2 regions of the Paenibacillus sp. TSM33 genome follow, and region 2 is predicted to be linked to the other one. Evidence: predicted binding sites of a transcription regulator. Region 2 holds the regulator's gene; the other holds the start of a gene.

Region 1 (3,422 bases), on a different contig from region 2:
AGCACCGGAAATTACAGTTTCAGTTCCGTCCAGAATTTCATGGTTTACGTTGTAAACGACAGTTTTCATGTCGCCAGTAGCTGGAGCGGAGATAACAACTTTTTTAGCGCCGCCTTTCAAATGTTTCTCAGCAGCTTCTTTAGTTGTGAAGAAACCTGTGCATTCCAGAACGATGTCTACACCCAGGTCTCCCCAAGGCAATTCTTCAGGGTTGCGGTTAGCCAAAACTTTAACTTCTTTACCGTTTACTTTGAAGAAACCGTCGTGTACTTCTACTTGTCCTTGGAAAGTACCTTGTGTTGTATCATATTTCAACAGATGTGCCAGCATTTTGGAATCTGTCAAGTCGTTAATTGCTACTACTTCAATACCTTCTACGTCTTGAATACGGCGGAAAGCAAGGCGTCCAATACGTCCGAAACCGTTAATACCAACTTTAACTGTCATGAGTGAGTTCCTCCCAAAGTTCGTTTAGTTTTATATATTCAAGACAGACCCGAAAGCCCGTCAAGACAACACAATTAAAAAACCTTATCAATCTCTTAAATAACGGCTTACAATCTCGGCAGCAGCGCCTTCATCGGTGACAAGAATGTCTTCCTGCCCGAAACGCAATACTGCATGAATAGCGGCAGCCTTGCTCTTGCCTCCAGCCACACCTAACACCGTCTCCGTACGCCTGATGTCCTCCAAGCGGAGTCCAAGCGTCAGCATTCTGTGAACAACGACGCCGTCTTCGTTAAAATAATACCCAAACGATTCGGCAACCGCACCCTCATTGCTGATCTGGGCAAAGGTTTCAGGGTCAAGCTTGCGTCTGTGGGCCATTGCTATGGCGTTGCCTATCCCGTGAATGATAATACGACTTTCTCGAATCAGGCTCAATATATCCTGAATATTCGTATCCTCAAGCAAGGAGTTGTAAGCATGATTGCTGAGCAAATCCGGTACATGGAGCAGACGGTATTGAGCGCCGACCTTGCGAGCCATCGTGGAGGCAATTGTATTTGCCTGCATTTCCATGCTCTCTCCCAAACCCCCGCGTGCCGGTACAAACCACCCGCCCTTATGCGGGCCGTTAGCAGGTAATGTCAGTTGTTCCGCCACATCTGCAATCGTCGTGCCACCTGTTACAGCGACCACGTCCTCGTCATCCATAACACTCAGCAGCGCCTTTGCGCCAGCACGGCCCAGTTCCTGCTTCGCTAACGGTGAAGCATCCGAATCCCCTGGAACGACAACCACCTTCCTCAAACCGTAGGCTTGACGAATCTGATCTTCCAATTGGGACAGGCCGAACAAGTTGTTCGCAATCGGCTCCAGCTGTTCCAGCAGATCCAGTCCTGCTTTGCTCACCTTCATGCCCACACTCTCAATCTCAATTAGCCCTTGCGCTTTAAGGAGATCGGTCTCAGCGCGCAGTACGCGCTCGGTCATATCCAGTGAAGCTGCCAGTGTTCTGCGTCCAATAACTTCGGACAGCATGATCTGATGCAGGATCGTGTACCTTTTTTTCAAAACATCCATGAGGTCGGGCAGAAGCTGCTTCTGTATTTCTAATATCTTTCGCATGCTTTCCACTCCCGCACACTTCTAAGTTCTGTCTCTATGCTATATCTCTAACTGGTCTTAAAATGTCCCGGGATAACTTTTTAAGTCCCACGTATATCTTACCCAATATTTGCTTCACATGCAAGTCTATCTGAACCTATATTTCTCAACTTTTTATGTGAATATGCGCACGTAATAAAAGCTTGCAATTCAATGCCGTATATCATATAATCATCTTTGTTTCCAATTAATTAGTTAGTTGCTTGTAATGATTCATCTGTGCGCCCGTGGTCCAACGGATATGACGTAGGCCTCCGGAGCCTGAGATCGAGGTTCGATTCCTCGCGGGCGCGTCGTTTTATATGATTGGCTAAATGTTCCATATAATGTTTTTAACCAATAAGAGCGCTAAGCGCTCTTTTTTTTAATCAATAGTTTGACTTTCTTTGACTTTTTGTTTGAAATTGTTTATCATGTGGTTAATACGGTAACAGTTTATAAATAGGGATGTGTAATCGGCATATCCACCAAATCCACTAATGATATTTAAGGGAGGTTTTTTGACGTGAGCTATGTTCCTATGGTAGTAGAACAAAGTAACCGCGGCGAACGCGCCTATGACATTTATTCCAGACTGTTGAAGGATCGCATTATTTTGTTGGGCTCGGACGTCAATGACGTTGTAGCCAACTCAATTATTGCACAAATGCTGTTTTTGGCTGCTGAAGATCCTGAAAAAGACATTCACTTGTATATTAACAGTCCTGGCGGCTCCATCACAGCTGGTATGGCCATTTTCGATACGATGCAATACATTAAACCTGACGTATCTACCATTTGTGTAGGTATGGCTGCTTCCATGGGTGCTTTCTTGCTGAATGCAGGTGCCAAAGGTAAACGTTTTGCTTTGCCAAACAGTGAAATTATGATTCACCAGCCACTGGGTGGTGCACAAGGACAGGCAACGGATATCGAAATTCGCGCCCGTCGCATTCTGAAAATGCGTGACAAATTGAACCGCATTCTCGCAGATCGCACAGGTCAACCACTGGAACGCATCGAAAAAGACACAGACCGTGACTATTTCATGTCCGCTGATGATGCCAAAGAATACGGTATTATTGATAAAGTGTTAACTAGCTCTTCTCCAGAAGGTGTGTAAGAAAGTTATGTATCTCTGAATAGCTGGTAAATACAAAGACTGCCTCGGATTTTCGTATCCGGTAGGCAGTCTTTTTTATTTACTATTATTTTTTAATATATAGCTAATCCAGATTACTGATTTTGTCCCACAAAAGGCTTACCGCCCTGAGGCAGCAGTTGAGCGAATGAGTAAGTAAACTCCGGAATTCCATATGCGTATGGAGCATAATCATACAAATCAAACACGATGGTTACACCACTGTTGGTCACATAAAAATTCTGATCTGCGGCCAACTCTTTAAATTTCCCAAAACCTTCGCCAGCCTGGAGCGCATCAATTTTTTTCTTCAAATCAGCATTCAGGAACTTTTTGTAGTTCGGGTTTGCTTTCAAAACGTCAGACAATTGCAGCAGCTTTCCATCAGCAAGCGAGAACGTATATCCTTTACGTACCGTCATACCGTGTGCGCCACCTGTATACGAGTAGTCCTGCATAATCACACTTAGAATACCGTCCTTATTATAGGCAATTGCAAAATCATTTTCGAAATCATACGGTCTATCTGCTGTAACCTCTCCCTCTGCCACCATCTTTTTGCCTGCTGCCAATACTGTCTCTGCATGCTTTTTAAGCACATTATTAATGGCCTGTTGAGCCTCAGAATTTAGCTGATTGCCGCTGATTTGCGGATACTTAATCTTATAAGATACCTTTGCATTACTCGAAG
Region 2 (3,422 bases):
TACACCGAGGCGTACATCGGATAGCCGCTGTGCAGCCTCCTTGGAATCCAAAACTGCTGCATATGACAAAATACCGAATGAACGCATCACCCGATCTGTAATCCGCAGCATGGATTCATTCATCAATCGTTCTCTGGCAGAACGTTCGTGTTCTATAATTTGCAGCACCACGCCATGCAGATTCTCGATAATTTCCGCTTCGGTTTGTCCCAGAGTAATCTGATTGGATACCTGAAACAAATTTCCAACTGCTTCGCTGCCTTCACCATAAATACCGCGAACTGTAAGACCCACCTGTGAAACAGCGGACAATATACGATTGATTTGATGAGTCATGACCAATGCAGGCAAATGCATCATCACCGAAGCTCTCATACCTGTGCCGACATTCGTCGGACAACTGGTCAGAAAACCTCTCCGATCATCAAATGCATAATCAACATGCGCTTCAAATGCATCATCAATGACCATAGCACGTTCCCAAGCTTCTCGAACCTGACATCCCGGATATAAGCACTGAATACGCAGATGATCCTCTTCATTTATCATAACACTAACTGATTCATCATCACTAATCAACACAGCACCGTTGCGAGATTCGTTCGCCAAATTAGGACTAATCAAGTGCTTCTCAACCAGTACCTGCTTGTCGATCTCATCCAACTCGGATATTTTCAAGGTATGAAAAGTACCAAAACGACGCAAATCATCATACTGAAGGATATCCGTTAAGCGTTGAAGTACTTCCTCCGATTGCTGATTGGTAGCAAGCATGGGAAAAGGAAAATGCTGCAAGTTACGCGCAATTCTTACCCGGCTGCTAATGACAATCTCCGAATCCGCAGCATCACCACGCATCCAATCACTTAGCGGCTTTTCCGTAAATCGGATATTGGGCATCACGCATTCCCTCCTACTCTTCACAAACTTTACTCTTCAGTCATTTCTTTTTCAAGCTTTCTGATTTGGTCCCTAAGCTCAGCAGCTGATTCGAATTCTTCCTGTACAATGTGTTGTTGCATCTCTTTTTTTAAATCATCAATTTGCCGTTTAACCTTTAATCGGCCTCCAGTACGGACCGGAACTTTCCCAACATGACTCGTACTACCATGCACACGCTTGAACAGAGGGTCCAGACGACTATCAAAATATTGATAGCATGATGGACATCCAAAGCGTCCTAGCTTACTAAACTGTGTATAAGTCATACCGCAATCCTTGCATTGCAGATTTTGGGGAACACTGTGACCTGAAGACTGGCTCTTTGTGCTGGAGTCAAAATCCAACATCCCCGACAACAAGCTATGAATCGAAAAGCCATTAGGTGTTCCAGGGATCATCTCCCCTTTTTCCTTCGCACATGTCTCACAAATATGAAACTCTGTCTTTTCGCCATTCACAATTTTGGTGAAATGCAAAGTTGCCGGCCGCATATTACATTCTTGGCACAGCATAAAAGCACCTCCTTCAACGTCAGGATTTTTACAAATCCCTACATCTGAATTGCAAATCTCTATTCATTGGTTAATGGATACTAAGCTATTTGGCTGCCAGCAACGAGATCAGCATAGCCTTAAGCAATCTTGCTCGCAGTTGGTCACGATAGGGAAGCTTCAGCAATAATGTATCTCTTGATAAAGCAGCCTTTATTAAGCCAGCTTCCCTTTTGCTTAAAAAATGAGCTTCCTCTAACTGATAAATCAGTCCTTCTGCTGCCGATTGGCTAATTTCCTCCCCGATGCTCTGATGAAGGTGTGTATGGATCGCATGCTGTGCAGGTAATTGAATTCGCTGAATTCGAATGTAGCCTCCACCACCGCGTTTACTTTCCACCACATAACCCTTTTCCAGCGTAAACCGGGTACTAATTACATAATTAATTTGCGACGGCACGCAGGAAAAGCGATCAGCCAGATCATTGCGCTGAATCTCCACTAAGCCTTGGGGACTTTCCAGCAGCATGCTCTTCAAATATTGTTCAATAATGTCGGAAACATTGCGCATTTCATCATCCTCCACTAACGGAAACGCAAGTATTCAAGTACATTTCACGCTCCACAGAGTCCGCCGTATATTGAACTTAACCAAACGGTAAAGTCACGAATCTAAGCTGTACTCAGGCCATTGCTTATTGTACATCCACTGGAATTGTACCGTTTCATTTCTAGTGTGACCTTTATTTGCGATAAATCATACACTTCTCTTCTGTACATAAGAAGTAGCTCCTAACTATACGCAAATCATGTCGCTATTGTTATACCTCTTTGCTGTAAAATTGTTTTATACAACCAATCCAACAACATAATAACTCTGTAGATTCACACTGGCCTTGATTGACTTTGACTTTCTTTGACTATATTCGTATTATAGCACAAATTTCATTTTTGCCAAGGGGTCAATACCATTTTTCGCAATCTAATTATGTTTTATACATATAACAAAAAACTCTTCCCATTATGGAAAGAGTTTTGGGTAATTATGATACCCCGCATCCAATTTAGTTAAAAAAGTTGGACATTAAGAAGACCTAATTGGACCTTTATCAGAAAAAATCCAATAAAAACGTTTGTTTTATTGGTATCACACGTTTAAGTGCAGCCACAGACTTACTGTTCCCTTTAATACGCCCCCACTTATACAGATCGTCAGCCTGCTGGTAGCCTAACATTAAAGTTGTTAATGACTGAATCCCCAGTTCCAAGTCAGCTACTGTGGCATTGTCAGGTGAATTACTTGTATCCACTCTGTCCAGATGTCCATGCCCTTCCGCAGTAATCGCTAATCTCCATACCCCTTCATTCCAAGGAGCATACCGATCTGTCAGATGTAAGGTCAGACTTGTTTCCTCTCCACTCTGCTCAAAAGGGTAGTTCTCCACAAAAGCAACCGCATCTACAATACGCCCCATAAAATAAGGCACCGTTTCCTGTTGAATTCGTGGATCATCGAGTAAAAAAGACAGATTGTCATCTGCTGGAACGTAAATAAATTTACCTTGGGTTATCATTGAGTCATGATTTGCAAAATAAGTCCACAAAGCCCGACGTGCCGTCTCATTTTCATATACCAACTCATCACAATTTAATTGTTTATCTTCTAGTTTGTATAGTGCATATCCCTGAGGATCGCCTGCATCCGTGTAGTATACTACAGTTCGATAGTTCTCATTTAGAATTCGCTCCTGCCACCATGCCTTATCTCGTACCAGCGTACCATTGTAACGCAAAGCATACGATTGATATACTTGGTCCAGTTCTAAAACATTTTTGATATCTCGTTTGACTACACCTTCTGTTTTAAGTTTAGCAGGGAATTTATCAATTGGAATGACGTATTTTTTGTACTCCGTATACGTTTCCCATCCAAACTTACGATAGAAGGCAAACGAGAATGGATGCAGAAAAGAAAGGCTTTGTCCTGCA

The links. Region 2 encodes CtsR, which represses protease genes until heat stress. Its sites were predicted from a motif close to ATGGTCAATAAAGGTCAAACA; they were not measured.
Region 1: the regulator CtsR is predicted to act here: its motif matches at 1,985-2,005, upstream of clpP (ATP-dependent Clp endopeptidase proteolytic subunit ClpP).

The regions. Positions count from the first base shown of each region.
Region 1 covers NZ_JBLZXB010000003.1:25,701-29,122, reverse strand. Annotated here, with positions in the region: gene gap (type I glyceraldehyde-3-phosphate dehydrogenase) at 1-447, opposite strand, end outside; gene ACN6NF_RS00865 (sugar-binding transcriptional regulator) at 535-1,572, opposite strand; tRNA gene ACN6NF_RS00860 (tRNA-Arg) at 1,833-1,904, shown strand; gene clpP (ATP-dependent Clp endopeptidase proteolytic subunit ClpP) at 2,117-2,713, shown strand; gene ACN6NF_RS00850 (PdaC/SigV domain-containing protein) at 2,827-3,422, opposite strand, start outside.
Region 2 covers NZ_JBLZXB010000021.1:58,076-61,497, forward strand. Annotated here, with positions in the region: gene ACN6NF_RS22355 (protein arginine kinase) at 1-900, opposite strand, end outside; gene ACN6NF_RS22360 (UvrB/UvrC motif-containing protein) at 930-1,454, opposite strand; gene ACN6NF_RS22365 (CtsR family transcriptional regulator) at 1,540-2,004, opposite strand; gene ACN6NF_RS22370 (GNAT family N-acetyltransferase) at 2,543-3,422, opposite strand, start outside.